Regions from separate parts of the Staphylococcus sp. SUC_1.2 genome, predicted to be linked through region 2. Evidence: riboswitches for the same ligand, from Rfam matches in the RefSeq annotation. Region 2 holds a riboswitch; each other region holds the start of a gene.

Region 1 (5,729 bases), on a different contig from region 2:
ACATGATAAACATTTGACGCCCTTCCATTTTAGGTTTCTGTTCAACAGTGGCAATATCTTTACATTCGTCAGCGAATTTTTCTAATACGCGCTGACCAATTTCCTTATGAGTGATTGCACGACCTCTGAAACGAATAGAAACTTTACATTTATCGCCTTTAGATAAGAATTTACGACCATTTTTCAACTTAGTTTGGAAATCATGTTCCTCAATAGTTGGACTTAGGCGTATTTCTTTAACATTGATAACTTTTTGTTTCTTTTTCATTTCTTTTTCTTTTTTCTGCTGTTCGAATTTGTATTTACCATAATCCATAATTCTTGCAACAGGTGGTTTAGCATTTGGTGCTACAACTACTAAATCTAATTCAACATGTTCAGCCATTTCTATTGCTTCTCGTTTTGATTTAACACCAATTTGGTCACCATTTTGGCCAATTAAACGTAATTCTTTAGCGCGAATCTTTTCGTTAACTTGCGTTTGATCTTTTGCTATGGTTGACACCTCCCAAAATTTTACGAAATTTTCCAAGCAAAAAGAGCGAGCATAGAATGCCCGCTCTTCTCTCATACACATATAATGTGTGACATGATTAACCTGCCAACTGCTTGATGCGTCGCTACAGGTGAGAAACGGGTGTTTCTACTTGGTACGTTTCGTATTCAACGTTAATTATCATATCAGTGTATATCATATAAGTCAACAATTATTTTAATATTAGTGATGTTTTACTTCATCCATTGAAACATCTTGTCTTAAATCTACTTTATCTAATGGAATTATCTTCGTTTTATATCTCAATTTATGATAAATAAAGAATACTAAGAAAACTGGGATTCCCATATATGTGATAATGAAGCGATTTAAATCGAAATGACCTGTTTTAATAAAATCAACATCTTGCCCGATTATGACAATCACACAGAGCAAGCCTGCGAATATAGGACCGAATGGGAACCATTTAGCTTTATACTTCAACTCCCTTTTACTATGATGTTGTTTTTCGAAAGCTCTTCTAAATCTGTAGTGACTAATTGCAATACCTACCCATGCGATAAAGCCTGTCATACCACTTGCAGCAACAATATATTCATATGCGTCACCACTTAGTTTTTGCACTAAGAAAATAATAACAACTAAAATCGCTGTCGCAAATAAAGATAAGTATGGCACACCATATTTATTCGTTTTACCAAATGAATGGAAAGCTAATTTATCTTTACTCATAGAATATAACATTCGTGTTGATGCATACATACCTGAATTACCTGCTGATAAAACTGATGTTAAAATAACTGCATTCATAAATGATGCCGCAAAAGCTAACCCAGCATTTTTAAACACGAGTGTAAATGGAGAAGTAGCAATATTATCATCGCCACCCATCAATGCATTACTATCGTAAGGGATTAACATACCTATAACAAATATTGCTAATATGTAGAATAATAATATTCTCCAGAATACTTGTTTAATAGCTTTAGGTACAGCGCGTTCTGGATTTTCAGATTCTCCAGCTGTAATACCAATTAACTCTGTACCTTGGAATGAGAATCCAGCAACTAGGAAGACGCCTAGAATTGATAATAAACTTCCACCTAAGTTACCACCTAGAATTGGTCCGTCACCTTTCGTAAATGTCTCGAAACCTACAAATTCTCCACCCATAATACCTAGTATCGTTAAAAGACCAATAATGATAAAGATAATGACTGTTACAACTTTGATTAAAGCGAACCAATATTCACTTTCACCATAAACTCTAACAGATAAAGAGTTTAGTGCGAATATAATAACTAAGAATATACAACTCCAAACCCATGCTGGAATACCAGCCATAGGTGTCCAATATTGAATGACTTGTGCAGCAATGGTTACATCTGCTGCAACTGTAATAACCCAGTTAAACCAATAGTTCCAACCTAGCGCAAATCCTAAAGATGGATCTACAAAACGTGTTGCGTAAGTACTAAATGAACCAGGCACTGGTAAATACGTTGCCATTTCACCTAAAGATGTCATGAGGAAGAATACCATAGCTCCAATAATCGCATATGCAATTAAAGCACCTAATGCCCCTGCATCGTGTATTGCTCCCCCAGAGGTCATAAATAATCCGGTACCGATACAACCACCCATTGCTATCATAGAAATATGGCGGTCCTTCAGTCCTCTTTTGATTCCATCATCTTGATTTTCGACTTTTTTCATAGAAGCTCCCTTTCTTACAGTAGAGGCTAACTAAAATAGTTTTGTTGTGTTATGCGATGATTATGAACGCATTCAAATTATACTTCCAAATAGTTTATAATTCTTTAAAGCATAAAAAAATGGTTGCATACCTTTAGATATGCAACCATCTGCTTAATCTATGTCGGTAGCACATCACAAATTGTGACAGTACAGTTTCTATTCGATAACTGTCCCAACAAATGATAATTAAGGGTATCATTCATTTCGGCATCTTTACCTTCCACACTTTCAACATACGTTCCTTAATAACTTCTGAAGTGTTACTAATTAAAGACGCAACCTCTAACTCTTTTTTTAATTAACTATATAGTAATATACATTAAGCTATCATTTTTATCAATACTATCTATGTTTTTTCAAACGAATTTCATCTACTAAATTCCAAATAAATTCATCTTTTTCAACTGTTTCTTGATCTTGAGAGCCGTATTTACGTACATTGACTTGATTGTTTTCAACTTCTTTATCACCAACAACTATTTGATAAGGTATTTTTTGCATTTGTGCTTCACGAATTTTGTACCCCATTTTTTCATTACGGTCATCAATTTCTACACGTACACCTTGTGATTTTAATTCATCTTGTAAATTTCTAGCATAGTCATAATGTAAGTCAACATTAACAGGTATTATTTCAACTTGTTTAGGTGCTAACCAAGTTGGGAATGCACCCTTAGTTTCTTCAGTTAAGAACGCTACAAATCGTTCCATAGTTGAAACTACGCCACGATGAATAACTACTGGACGATGATTTTCACCATCGCTACCGATGTATGTTAGTTCAAAACGTTCTGGCAATAAGAAATCAATTTGAGCAGTTGATAAAGTTTCTTCTTTACCCATAGCAGTCTTAACTTGAACATCTAGTTTTGGACCATAGAATGCCGCTTCACCAATTGCTTCAACATATGGTAATCCCATTTCATCGACTGCTTCTTTTAACATAGTTTCAGCTTTGTTCCACATTTCATCATCATCCATATACTTCTCTTTATCTTCTGGATCTCTGTAACTTAATCTGAATGTGTAATCTTCAAAGCCAAAGTCACTATATACTTCTTGAATCATGTTAACAACACGTTTAAATTCATCTTTAATTTGATCAGGTCTAACAAATATGTGTGAATCGTTTAATGTCATTCCACGTACACGTTGTAATCCTGATACAGCACCACTAGCTTCATATCTGTGCATAGTTCCTAATTCTGCAATACGGATAGGTAGTTCACGATAAGAATGAGGACGATTATTATAGACCATCATATGATGTGGACAATTCATAGGTCGTAATACCATTTCTTCTGTTTCATCTAATTTCATTGGTGGGAACATATCATCTCTATAATGATCCCAGTGTCCAGAAGTTTTGTATAACTCAACATTTGCTAACACTGGAGTATATACGTGGTCATAACCCATACTTACCTCTTTATCAACTATATAACGTTCAATTTCTCTACGAATTGTAGCACCATTAGGCAACCATAATGGAAGACCTGCACCTACTAATTGATTATTAGTGAATAGCTCTAAATCTTTACCAATTCGACGGTGATCACGCTCACGACGCTCTTCAAGCATCTCTAAATGTGCTTTCAAATCTTTTTTATCAAAGAATGCTGTACCATAAATACGCTGTAACATTTTGTTATTGCTGTCACCACGCCAATATGCACCGGCAGTTGAAAGTAATTTAAATTCTTTGATTTTTGAAGTTGAAGGAACGTGTACACCACGACATAAATCAGTAAATTCACCTTGCGAATACAAAGTAACACTTTCATCTTCAGGTATAGCGTCTATTAATTCCAATTTATAAGGATCATCTTTGAAGAATGATTTAGCTTCTTCTCTTGATACAACTTTACGTTCAATTTTATGATTTTCATCAACAATTTGTTTCATCGTTTTTTCAATTTTTTCAAAGTCATCTGACGAAACCTTTTCATCCATATCAAAATCATAATAGAATCCACCGTCTATAACAGGGCCAACTCCAAACTTAACATCCCCATATAAACGTTTTAAAGCTTGGGCCATTAAATGGGCAGTAGAATGACGTAAAACTTCAAGCGCTTCATCACTACCTGGAGTCACAATTTCAATTGAACCGTCTTCTTCTAACGGTCTAGTTAAATCGACCATTTGATTTTTAAATTTACCAGCAACCGCTTTTTTTCTTAATCCAGGGCTAATTGATTGTGCAATTTCTTCAGTTGTAATGCCTTTATCGAACGCTTTCGAATTTCCATCTGGGAATTGAACATTTATTTGATCCATTAGAAAACCTCCATAATTAAATTCTAATTTCAATTAAATTCTAATTTCGTTGAAATAAAAAACTCGCCCCCTAAAAAAAGGGACGAGTTCGTCGTGGTACCACCCTAGTTATTTAGCAATAGCTAAATATCTCTACTTAAGATAACGGTCTTGAGCCGGGCATTGATTACCAACACCTAATGATGAAGGAGTAATAATTTAATTTATTAGCTAATCTCTCATCATACATTAGCTCGCTGTATAACATGGATTAAATTATCATATCTTCAACTATTTCAACGATTAAGATTTATCTTAATTATACAATAGTTATTTTAAATTTCAATTGTTTCTTAAATTTTTACCATCCAAATAATATGGCGTTGATAAAGATTTAATTCTTTCAATAATTCTAGCGGCTTTTGTTTCTTCCGCACCTTCACGTGTGATAGATAAATGATGTTCTAGCTCTTCAAAATTTAAATTCGATGAGAAAAACGTTGGTAGTTCTTGAACCATGCGATAGTGTAATAATGGTCCAATTACTTCATCTCTAACCCAAGGTGTTACTTCTTCCGCACCTATATCATCTATCATTAATATATTTGCCTCTCTTATTCGTTGTAACTTTGTTTCATAACTCCCATCTCTGAAACCACTTTTGAGTGTGCGAATATATTCAGGTAAATAAACAATCGTAGAAGCAACACTTTTAGCTTTAAGTTGATTGGCAATTGCACCTAGAATAAATGATTTCCCTGTTCCAAATGGGCCGTGAATATACATTCCTTTTACATTTTCTCCATTAACTAATTGTTTACAGATATCATTTACATTTTTAGCAATAACTAATCGGTTCAAATCAGTGTCATAAATATCTTTCATCTTAGCGTTTAATGTATCACGTTGCATATGGTGTGATGTGATTAAGTGAGAATTAAATCTTTCTTCATCGTGTTTAATTTTGCAAGGGCACATGTTATAACGTATTTTAATTCTATTATTGTCGATATATAATTCAGGAACATGACCCTTAACAAAGTTCGGACAATTTTCATAATCATGCCCATCATAATTTTTTTGTTGATCTTTATACTCTTGCAACACATTTAAGTCATTATCAATGATTTCATTGGTCAATTCAGATTGATGTTCATTTAAAAATGATTTAACATCAGGATCGTTAACGACTTGTTTTTTAATTTTAGCAATTCTT
Region 2 (5,729 bases):
AGTCGTAAGAAGCAATTAGAGAAAATTGAACTTGATGATATTCAACCATCTTCAAGACGTTATCCTTATGTGAAATTCACCCCAGAAAGAGAAATTGGTAACGATTTATTAGTAGTTGATGGTATCTCAAAAACAATTGATGGTGAAAAAGTTTTAGATAACATTTCATTCACTATGAATCCAAATGATAAAGCTATTTTAATTGGCGATAGTGAAATTGCTAAAACTACCCTATTAAAAATACTTGCTGGTGAAATGGAACCAGATGAAGGTTCATTTAAATGGGGAGTGACAACTTCATTAAGCTATTTCCCTAAAGATAATTCTGATTTCTTCGAAGGCGTAGATATGAATTTAGTTGAATGGTTACGTCAATATGCTCCTGAAGATGAACAAACTGAAACATTTTTACGTGGCTTCTTAGGACGTATGTTATTTAGCGGTGAAGAAGTTAAGAAAAAAGCAAGTGTATTATCAGGTGGAGAGAAAGTACGTTGTATGTTAAGTAAAATGATGCTTTCAAGTGCCAATGTTTTACTACTTGATGAGCCAACGAATCATCTTGATTTAGAAAGCATTACAGCTGTTAATGATGGATTAGCTTCATTCAAAGGATCAATTATCTTTACTTCATATGATTTTGAATTTATTAATACAATCGCTAATCGTGTGATTGACTTGAACCAACCAGGTAGTTTATCTAAAGAATTGCCATATGAAGAATATCTAAAAGAAATTGGTGTGTTACAAAAATAAAATAACAGGATTTTAATAAGGTATCTTCTATTTTTAAAATTTAAACTATGCATAAAACTGTCGATAAATAACGAACTTTATCGACAGTTTTTTTATAAAATACTATTATTTTCGAATTATTGTTATTATTTACACAAATTACTTATTATTACTATCTCTTTTCTTTAACAGTAATATTACTTTAATAATTTTCAGTTTATTTCAAAAAATCACAAAAATCGGTTTACAGTTAAAAGGTGCTTATGTATAATTAAAAACATAGTAATTGAATAAGAAATTGATGAGGCGCATCAATCATTAGTATATATTAGAATACTGTCTGCCACGGCTAATATAGAAAGGGTGCGATGCCGAAACGAATTGCAACCGCAGTAAGCGTTCGTTGGACTTTGTGGTTAAGAGCTGAGAGTTTGTCATTATTATTTAATAATGGAGTGCATCACTTGTATATAAATTACGAGCAAGTTCGCACATTCCGAACTTGCTCTTTTTTATGACGTGTGCCCCTAAATTCTAGGAGGTAAAATCTTGAAACGACGTGTTTTGAAGTTCGGTGGTTCATCTGTCGCCGATTTTACAAAGATAAAAAATATTGCAGAAATGCTTAAACGCCGTGTAGATGACGGTGAACAACTTATTGTTGTCGTAAGTGCTATGGGCAAAACAACAGATCAATTAATGGAAAATGTTTCCCATCTTACAACAACACCAAAAGATGAAGAACTTGCTCTATTATTAACAACTGGTGAACAACAAACAGTTTCTTATTTGTCGATGGTATTAAATGATATTGGCGTAAGTGCTAGAGCTATGACTGGATATCAAGCAGGTATCAAAACAGTAGGTCATCATTTAAAAAGTCGAATTGCAGAAATTAATCCTGAAACATTTAACAAGGAATTTAAAGACAAGGATGTTTTAGTTGTAGCAGGTTTCCAAGGAGTGAACGACGAATTAGAGTTAACTACGCTTGGTCGTGGTGGTTCAGATACGACTGCTGTTGCATTAGCAGCTAGTAATCAAATCCCTTGTGAAATTTACACTGATGTTGATGGCGTTTATGCTACTGATCCAAGAATTTTGAGTGAGGCAAAACGTTTAGATTATGTGTCTTATGAAGAAATGATGGAAATGAGCGCTTTAGGTGCCGGTGTGTTAGAAACAAGAAGTGTAGAACTTGCTAAAAATTATGATATCCCCTTGTATTTAGGTAGAACGTTATCAAATGTGAAAGGAACATGGATTATGCCAAGAACAGAAATATTAGAAAAAAAAGCCGTAACTGGAGTTGCATTAGATACACATATGATGCATGTAACAATTAGTTACCCTCTTCCAGATAATCGCCTTCTAACTCAATTATTTACTGCTTTAGATGAAGGTTCAGTTAATGTGGATATGATTTCTCAAATCGTAAATGTTGAAGGTTTACAACTATCTTTTTCTATTAAAGATAGTGATGTACAACAAATTTCAAGTATCTTAGAGGAACTTTCTACAACATTTGATGCTTTAGATTATAAAATTAATGAAGCTTACGTCAAAATTTCGTTAATTGGTTCAGGAATGCGTGATATGTCTGGTGTAGCTTCAAAAGCATTTATTACGTTAATTAATTCTAATATTCCATTTTATCAAACAACAACTTCTGAAATTAGTATTTCTTATGTTATTGATGCAGAAAATGGAAATAAAGCGGTTGAAGTTCTATACGATGCTTTTGATATTTAAACTTAAGTTAAAATAAGTAATTCAAAATTCAATTAATATTTAAATGGAGTGATTCTTTTATGACAAGATTAGCAGTAGTTGGAGCAACAGGATTAGTCGGAACAAAAATGTTAGAAACAATTGATCGTAAACATATCCAATTTGATGAGTTGGTATTATTCTCATCAGCAAGATCAGCAGGTAAAGAAATTGAGTTTCAAGGGAAAACATATACAGTTCAAGAACTTACAGAAGAAGCAGCAAGTGAAAAATTTGATTACGTGCTAATGAGTGCAGGTGGCGGAACAAGTAAACAATTTGCCCCTATTTTCGAAAAAGCTGGAGCAATTGTTATTGATAATTCAAGTCAATGGCGTATGACAAACGATGTGGATTTAATTGTACCAGAAGTTAACCAACCAGAATTTAAACGTGGTATCATTGCTAATCCTAACTGCTCAACAATTCAGTCGGTCGTGCCACTTAAAGTTTTATACGATGCTTTTGGATTAAAACGTGTAGCTTATACAACATATCAAGCAGTTTCGGGTTCAGGGGTTAAAGGTAAGAGAGACTTAGCTGAAGGTGCGAATGGTAAAGCTCCAGAAGCTTATCCACATCCTATTTATAATAATGTTTTACCACATATTGATGTTTTTTTAGAAGATGGATATACAAAAGAAGAGCAAAAAATGATTGATGAAACACGAAAAATTTTAGGACAACCTGACTTACGTGTGACTGCAACATGTGCACGTGTACCTGTTCAAGATAGTCATAGCGTAGAAATTGATGTTACTCTTGATAAAGAGGCAACAGTTCAAGAAATTAAAGATTTATTTGAAAACGATAATCGTGTTGTTTTAGTAGACAATCCTGAAAATAATGAATATCCTTTAGCTATTAATTCAACAGGTAAAGATGAAGTGTTTGTAGGTAGAATTCGTCGTGATGACTCACTTGATAATACTTTCCATGTTTGGTGTACTTCAGATAACCTACTTAAAGGTGCAGCTTTAAATGCAGTTCAAGTGTTAGAACAAGTCATTAAATTAAAAGGAGCTAGATAATATGGCACATATTTTTGAAGGTGTAGGTGTAGCGCTTGCTACTCCATTTACTAATAATGAAGTTGACTATAAAGCATTAGAACGACATGTTCAATTTTTACTTGATAATAATGTTAAAGCAATTATTGTAAACGGCACTACAGCAGAGAGCCCTACTTTAACAGAAGAAGAGAAAGAAAAAGTACTTCAAGCGGTGATTAAACAAGTTAATCATCAAGTGGCTATTATCGCTGGAACTGGTACAAATAATACAGCTAAATCTATTCAAGCTTCATTACGTGCTAAAGAATTAGGTGTAGATGGTATTATGTTAATCACACCTTACTATAATAAAACGAATCAACGTGGCTTAATTAAACATTTTGAAACCATCGCGAATGAAGTTAAGTTACCTGTTGTTTTATATAATGTACCTTCAAGAACGAATATGACAATTGATCCTGAAACAGTCGAAACATTAAGTCATAATGATTACATTGTAGCTATTAAAGATGCTACAAATGACTTTAACTATTACGAAGAAGTGAAAAAACGTATTCATCAAGATGAATTTGCTTTTTACAGTGGTAATGATGATAATGTCGTAGAATTCTATAATCGTGGAGGTAATGGCGTAATTTCTGTCATTGCTAACGTTATTCCGAAAGAATTTCAAGCACTTTATGATGCTAAACAAAATGGGAAAGAAATTGAGAAAGACTTTGAACCGATAGGTCAATTGTTAGATGCACTTTCAGTTGATGTCAACCCTATTCCAATTAAAGCTCTAACAAGTCATTTAGGATTTGGAAATTATGAATTAAGATTACCTTTATTACCACTAGAGAAAGAAAAAGCAAATGTATTAGTGAATGCTTATAAAGCATTTAAAACGGAGGAATAAAAATGAAAATTTTACTCATTGGATATGGCACAATGAATCAACGCGTTGCCAGATTAGCAGAAGAAAAAGGTCATGAGATTGTTGGTACAATTGAGCCAGAAGAACATCAACATTCACCATATAAAGCTTATCATCATATTGCAGACGCACAAAATGAAGCCGATGTAGCGATCGACTTCTCTAATCCTAATCTATTATTACCTTTATTAGATGAAGAGTTTGAATTACCTTTAGTGATTGCTACTACTGGTGAAAAAGAAAAACTGATTCAAAAATTAGAACAATTAAGCGAACGTATGCCTGTTTTCTTCAGTGCAAATATGAGTTATGGCGTCCATGCATTAACTAAAATTCTAGAAGCAGCTGTTCCCCTTTTACAAGATTATGATATTGAGTTAACTGAAGCTCATCATAATAAAAAAGTGGATGCGCCAAGTGGCACACTCGTCAAACTTTATGATGTTATTAAAGAATTACGTGAAAATGTAACGCCTGTTTACGATCGACATGAGCGAACTGAAAAACGTGAAAAAGATGAAGTCGGTATTCATTCAGTTCGTGGCGGTACAATTGTAGGCGAACATGATGTTTTATTTGCTGGCACAGATGAAACAATTACCATTTCTCATAAAGCGCAATCTAAGGACATTTTTGCAAATGGCGCAATTACAGCTGCTGAAAAATTAAACACAAAATCAAATGGTTTCTATACATTTGACAACTTATAAAATAACTTAAGGAGACTCTAAACTATGGTACAACACTTATCTGCACAAGAAATTATTCAATATATTAGTGATGCTAAAAAATCAACACCATTAAAAGTATACGTAAATGGACAATTCAATGACGTCACTTTTCCTAATACATTTAAAGTATTCGGATCTGATGATTCAAAAGTAATATTTTGTGAAGCGGATGATTGGAAAACATTTTATGAAACCAATCAATCATATATTACTGACTTAGAAATTGAAATGGACCGTCGTAATTCTGCTATTCCTTTAAAAGACTTAACTAATACAAATGCACGTATTGAACCAGGTTCATTCATTCGTGAACAAGCTATTATCGAAGACGGTGCCGTTGTGATGATGGGAGCAACAATCAATATTGGCGCTGTTGTAGGTGAAGGTACTATGATTGATATGAATGCAACATTAGGTGGTCGTGCGACAACAGGTAAAAATGTTCATGTAGGTGCCGGTGCAGTATTAGCGGGCGTTATTGAGCCACCTAGTGCTTCTCCAGTAGTAATCGAAGATAATGTATTAATTGGCGCAAACGCAGTTATTCTAGAAGGTGTAAGA
Region 3 (5,729 bases), on a different contig from region 2:
TAAAGATGGAAGTTATAATGAAAAGTTAGAGCGTATACGAGAAGCAAATATATTAATGTTAGATGATATCGGAGCTGAGGATGTCACAACGTGGGTAAGGGATGAGGTGATAGGTCCCTTATTACATTATCGTATGGTTCATGAATTACCAACATTCTTTAGTTCAAATCTAAATTTGGAAGAATTAGAACATCATTTATCTATATCAAACAAAGGGGCAGAAATAACGAAAGCTGCTCGAATTATCGAACGTATCAAAAGTTTAGCAAATGAATTTTATTTAGATGGAAAAAATTTACGAAATAATTGAAATTTACAATGTGTGATGTATAATAAAGATAAATCTAAATCGTTGAAATAAATGAAGATATGATAATTTAATCTCTATCATACAGCAAGCCAACAATTGATGAGAATTTGGTTGATATATTAAATTATTACTCCTTCATATTTAGATGCTGGTAATCAGTATCCGGCTCAAGACCGTTATCTTATGAAGAGATATCTAGAATACATCTAGATAACTAGGGTGGTACCGCGACGAACTCGTCCCTTTTATAGGGAGGAGTTTTTTTATTTTCTTCAGCGATCATAGAATAAAATTTATGGAGGGTTTCGATATGGAACAAATTAATATTAAGTTTCCAGATGGCAATTCAAAATCATTTGACAAAGGAACTACTACAGAAGATATTGCACAATCAATTAGTCCTGGACTTCGAAAAAAAGCAGTAGCAGGAAAATTTAATAATCAACTCGTTGATTTAACTCGTCCACTTGAAGAAGATGGGGCAATTGAAATTGTTACACCTGGTAGTGATGAAGCTCTAGAGGTATTACGTCATTCAACTGCTCATTTAATGGCTCAAGCATTAAAACGAATTTATGGAGATGTTAAATTCGGTGTTGGTCCAGTGATTGAAGGCGGTTTTTACTACGACTTTGACATGGATGAAAAAGTATCATCAGATGACTTTGAAAAAATCGAAAAAACAATGAAACAAATTGTTAACGAAAATTATAAAATTGAACGTAAAGTGGTTTCTCGTGAAGAAGCAAAAGATTTCTTTAAAGATGATCCATATAAATTAGAATTAATAGATGCAATTCCTGAAGATGAGAATGTAACATTATATACTCAAGGTGAATTTACAGATTTATGCCGTGGTGTTCATGTGCCATCAACTTCAAAAATTAAAGAATTTAAACTGCTTTCTACTGCAGGTGCATATTGGCGTGGGGATAGCGACAATAAAATGTTACAACGTATATATGGTACTGCTTTCTTTGATAAAAAAGATTTAAAAGCACATTTAGACATGTTAGAGGAACGTCGTGAACGTGATCATCGTCGTATTGGTAAAGATTTAGAATTATTTACAAATAATCAACTTGTTGGTGCTGGTCTTCCACTATGGTTACCAAATGGTGCAACAATTCGCCGTGAAATTGAACGTTATATTGTAGATAAGGAAGTAAGCATGGGATATGATCATGTATATACTCCAGTTCTAGCTAACGTTGAACTTTATAAAACTTCAGGTCATTGGGATCACTATAGAGATGATATGTTCCCACCAATGAAATTAGATGAAACTGAAGAAATGGTATTACGTCCAATGAACTGTCCACATCATATGATGGTTTATAATAATAAACCACATTCTTATCGTGAATTACCAATTCGTATTGCTGAATTAGGTACTATGCATAGATATGAAGCAAGTGGTGCAGTATCAGGCTTACAACGTGTAAGAGGTATGACTTTAAATGATTCTCATATCTTTGTACGTCCTGACCAAATTAAAGATGAATTCAAACGCGTTGTTCATATGATACAAGATGTTTATGAAGACTTTGGTTTTGAAGATTACACATTCAGATTAAGTTACAGAGATCCTGAAGATAAAGAAAAATATATGGACGATGATGACATGTGGAATAAAGCTGAGTCTATGCTTAAAGAAGCAGTAGATGAAATGGGCTTACCATATGTTGAAGCTATTGGAGAAGCAGCATTCTATGGTCCTAAATTAGATGTTCAAGTTAAAACTGCAATGGGTAAAGAAGAAACCCTTTCAACTGCACAACTTGATTTCTTACTACCTGAACGATTTGATCTTTCTTATATTGGTAGTGATGGTGAAAATCACCGACCTGTTGTTATTCATCGTGGCGTAGTTTCAACTATGGAACGTTTTGTAGCTTTCTTAACTGAAGAAACTAAAGGTGCTTTCCCAACATGGTTAGCTCCAAAACAAGTTGAGATTATTCCAGTAAATGTAGATTTACATTACGACTATGCGAGAAATTTACAAGATGAATTAAAATCTCAAGGTGTTCGTGTAGAAATTGATGATCGTAACGAAAAAATGGGCTATAAAATTCGAGAGGCACAAATGCAAAAAATTCCTTATCAAATTGTAGTAGGAGATAAAGAAGTTGAAAACAACGAAGTAAATGTTCGTAAGTATGGCTCACAAGATCAAGAAACAATAGAAAGAGATGAATTTATCTGGAACTTAGTAGATGAAATTCGTCTAAAAAAACGTAGATAGTCTTGATAAAATAATATCCTTAATGTATATTACAAAGTAGTTAAATAAAAATGAGTTAGAGGTTGCATCTTTAAAAAGTAATACTTCAGAAGTTGATATGGAACGTATGTTGAAAGTATGAAAGGTAAAGATGCCGAAACAAATGATAACCATACTTATGATTTGTTGGGACAGTTATCGAATAGAAACTGTACTGTCACAGTTTGTGATGTGCTACCGATATAGATTAAGTAATGGGTGCATATCTTAACGGTATGTACCTATTTTTTAATTTGTAATTTGATTTACATATCATTTATAAAAATTAAATATGTTAATTATCTTCACATAACAAATAAATACTTAGCTAACCTCTACATTAAGAAAGGGAGCTTATATGAGTAAAGTTGAAAATCAAGATAGCGGTATGAAGAGAGGGTTAAAAGATCGTCATATCTCTATGATTGCAATGGGAGGCTGTATCGGTACAGGCCTATTTATGACATCAGGTGGTGCTATTCACGATGCTGGTGCATTAGGTGCGCTTATTGCATATGCAATTATTGGAGCTATGGTATTCTTTTTAATGACTTCTTTAGGAGAAATGGCTACGTATTTACCTGTTTCAGGTTCATTTAGTACCTATGCAACACGATTTGTAGATCCATCATTAGGATTCGCATTAGGTTGGAACTATTGGTTTAACTGGGTAATTACTGTAGCGGCAGATGTAACTATTGCAGCGCAAGTCATACAGTATTGGACACCTATGGCAGGGATACCAGCATGGGTATGGAGTTGTATCTTTATAGTTATTATTTTCGCATTAAACTCTTTATCTGTAAGAGTATATGGTGAAAGTGAATATTGGTTTGCACTTATAAAAGTGATTACAGTAATTATTTTTATAATTATTGGTATTTTAACTATATTAGGAATTATGGGTGGACATTTTGTAGGATTTGAGACATTTACTAAAGGTGATGGGCCAATCCTAGGTGGAAATCTTGGCGGTAGTTTACTTTCAATCCTAGGTGTATTCTTAGTTGCTGGTTTCTCATTCCAAGGTACTGAATTAATAGGTATTACTGCTGGAGAATCTGAGAATCCAGAACGTGCTGTCCCAAAAGCAATTAAACAAGTTTTTTGGAGAATATTATTATTTTACATCTTAGCCATCTTTGTTATTGGTATGTTAATTCCTTATAATAGTAATGCTTTAATGGGTGGAGATAACGATGTTGCAACATCTCCATTTACCCTTGTCTTTAAAAATGCAGGCTTAGCATTCGCTGCTTCATTTATGAATGCAGTTATTTTAACTTCAGTATTATCAGCTGGTAATTCAGGGATGTATGCATCAACACGTATGTTATATTCAATGAGTAAAGATAAATTAGCATTCGCTTCGTTTGGTAAAACGAATAAACACGGCGTGCCATATTTATCATTGATTGCTACTGGTGTACTTGTAGTCGTTATTTTCTTAGTACAAAAATTAAGCGGAAATGCTTATGAATACATTGTAGCTGCCAGTGGTATGACAGGCTTTATTGCTTGGGTAGGTATTGCAGTAAGTCATTATCGCTTTAGACGAGCATTTAATGTTCAACATCATCGTAAATCAGAATTGAAATATAAAGCGAAATGGTTCCCATTCGGTCCAATATTTGCAGGTATATTGTGTGTGATTGTGATTGTTGGACAAGATGTGGATTTCATTAAAACAGGGCACTTTGATCTTAATCGATTTATTATTACGTATATGGGTATTCCAGTATTTTTAGTATTCTTTATTTATCATAAATTAAGATATAAAACTAAAAAAATACCTCTTGAAGAAGTTGATTTAAGCCAAGATGTCTCAATGAATGAAGTAAAACATCACTAATTTCAAAAAACAATTGACATGCTTAATAAAACTTGATATGATTAGTATCGTTGATTACGAAACGAACCAAGTAGAAACACCCGTTTCTCACCTGTAGCGACGCAAAAAGCTGTTGGCAGGTTAATCATGTCACACAATTATTGTGTATGAGTGAAGAGCGGGCAAATATTGTCCGCTCTTTTTGCTTGGGAAAATTTCGTAAAATTTTGGGAGGTGTCAACCATAGCAAAAAATCAAACGCAAGTTAACGAAAAAATTCGCGCAAAAGAATTACGTTTAATTGGCCAAAATGGTGACCAAATTGGTGTTAAATCTAAAAGAGAAGCTCTTGAGATGGCTGAAAGAGTTGAATTAGATTTAGTAGTTGTTGCACCAAATGCTAAACCACCTGTTGCAAGAATTATGGATTATGGTAAATATAAATTCGAACAACAGAAAAAAGAAAAAGAAATGAAGAAAAAACAAAAAGTTATCAATGTTAAAGAAATTCGTTTAAGTCCAACTATTGAGGAACACGATTTCCAAACTAAGTTGAAAAATGGACGTAAATTCTTAACTAAAGGTGACAAATGTAAAGTTTCTATTCGTTTCAGAGGTCGTGCAATTACACACAAAGAAATTGGTCAACGTGTTTTAGAAAAATTTGCAGACGAATGTAAAGATATTGCCACTGTTGAACAAAAACCTAAAATGGAAGGGCGCCAAATGTTTATTATGTTAGCGCCTGTAAACGAAAAATAATTTACTTTTATTAGGAGGAAATGAATCATGCCAAAAATGAAAACTCACCGTGGAGCAGCTAAACGTGTTAAAAGAACTGGTTCAGGTCAATTAAAACGTTCTAGAGCTTTCACATCTCACTTATTTGCAAATAAAAATACTAAACAAAAACGTAAATTACGTAAAGCTAAACTAGTATCTAAAAGCGATATGAAACGCGTAAAACAATTGTTAGCTTACAAAAAATAATTAATATTACTTTCGAACGATGATAAAGCGATATATTTAAGGAGGAATTTAACATGCCACGAGTTAAAGGTGGAACAGTAACAAGAGCACGTCGTAAAAAAACGATTAAATTGGCTAAAGGTTACTTCGGTTCAAAACATACATTATATAAAGTAGCAAAACAACAAGTGATGAAATCAGGTCAATACGCATTCCGTGACCGTCGTCAACGTAAACGTGATTTCCGTAAATTATGGATTACACGTATTAATGCAGCTGCACGTCAACATGATATCAGCTATTCTCGTTTAATGAACGGCTTGAAAAAGGCTGACATTAACATTAACCGTAAA

The links. Region 2 has a riboswitch for lysine ahead of NR218_RS10355 (aspartate kinase). Riboswitches for the same ligand answer to the same signal wherever they lie in the genome.
Region 1: linked by a shared signal. The riboswitch ahead of NR218_RS02785 (amino acid permease) and the one ahead of NR218_RS10355 (aspartate kinase) in region 2 are both predicted to bind lysine.
Region 3: linked by a shared signal. The riboswitch ahead of NR218_RS00910 (amino acid permease) and the one ahead of NR218_RS10355 (aspartate kinase) in region 2 are both predicted to bind lysine.

Annotation. Positions count from the first base shown of each region.
Region 1 covers NZ_JANJPM010000005.1:5,349-11,077, forward strand. The annotation lists gene infC (translation initiation factor IF-3) at 1-505, opposite strand, end outside; ribosomal protein L20 leader region at 528-655, opposite strand; gene NR218_RS02785 (amino acid permease) at 719-2,212, opposite strand; lysine riboswitch at 2,372-2,547, opposite strand; gene thrS (threonine--tRNA ligase) at 2,597-4,534, opposite strand; gene dnaI (primosomal protein DnaI) at 4,856-5,729, opposite strand, start outside.
Region 2 covers NZ_JANJPM010000031.1:17,181-22,909, reverse strand. The annotation lists gene NR218_RS10360 (ABC-F family ATP-binding cassette domain-containing protein) at 1-756, shown strand, start outside; lysine riboswitch at 1,029-1,204, shown strand; gene NR218_RS10355 (aspartate kinase) at 1,282-2,487, shown strand; gene NR218_RS10350 (aspartate-semialdehyde dehydrogenase) at 2,547-3,536, shown strand; gene dapA (4-hydroxy-tetrahydrodipicolinate synthase) at 3,538-4,419, shown strand; gene dapB (4-hydroxy-tetrahydrodipicolinate reductase) at 4,422-5,147, shown strand; gene dapD (2,3,4,5-tetrahydropyridine-2,6-dicarboxylate N-acetyltransferase) at 5,172-5,729, shown strand, end outside.
Region 3 covers NZ_JANJPM010000001.1:171,079-176,807, reverse strand. The annotation lists gene dnaI (primosomal protein DnaI) at 1-310, shown strand, start outside; gene thrS (threonine--tRNA ligase) at 621-2,558, shown strand; lysine riboswitch at 2,607-2,782, shown strand; gene NR218_RS00910 (amino acid permease) at 2,935-4,428, shown strand; ribosomal protein L20 leader region at 4,491-4,618, shown strand; gene infC (translation initiation factor IF-3) at 4,642-5,169, shown strand; gene rpmI (50S ribosomal protein L35) at 5,197-5,397, shown strand; gene rplT (50S ribosomal protein L20) at 5,451-5,729, shown strand, end outside.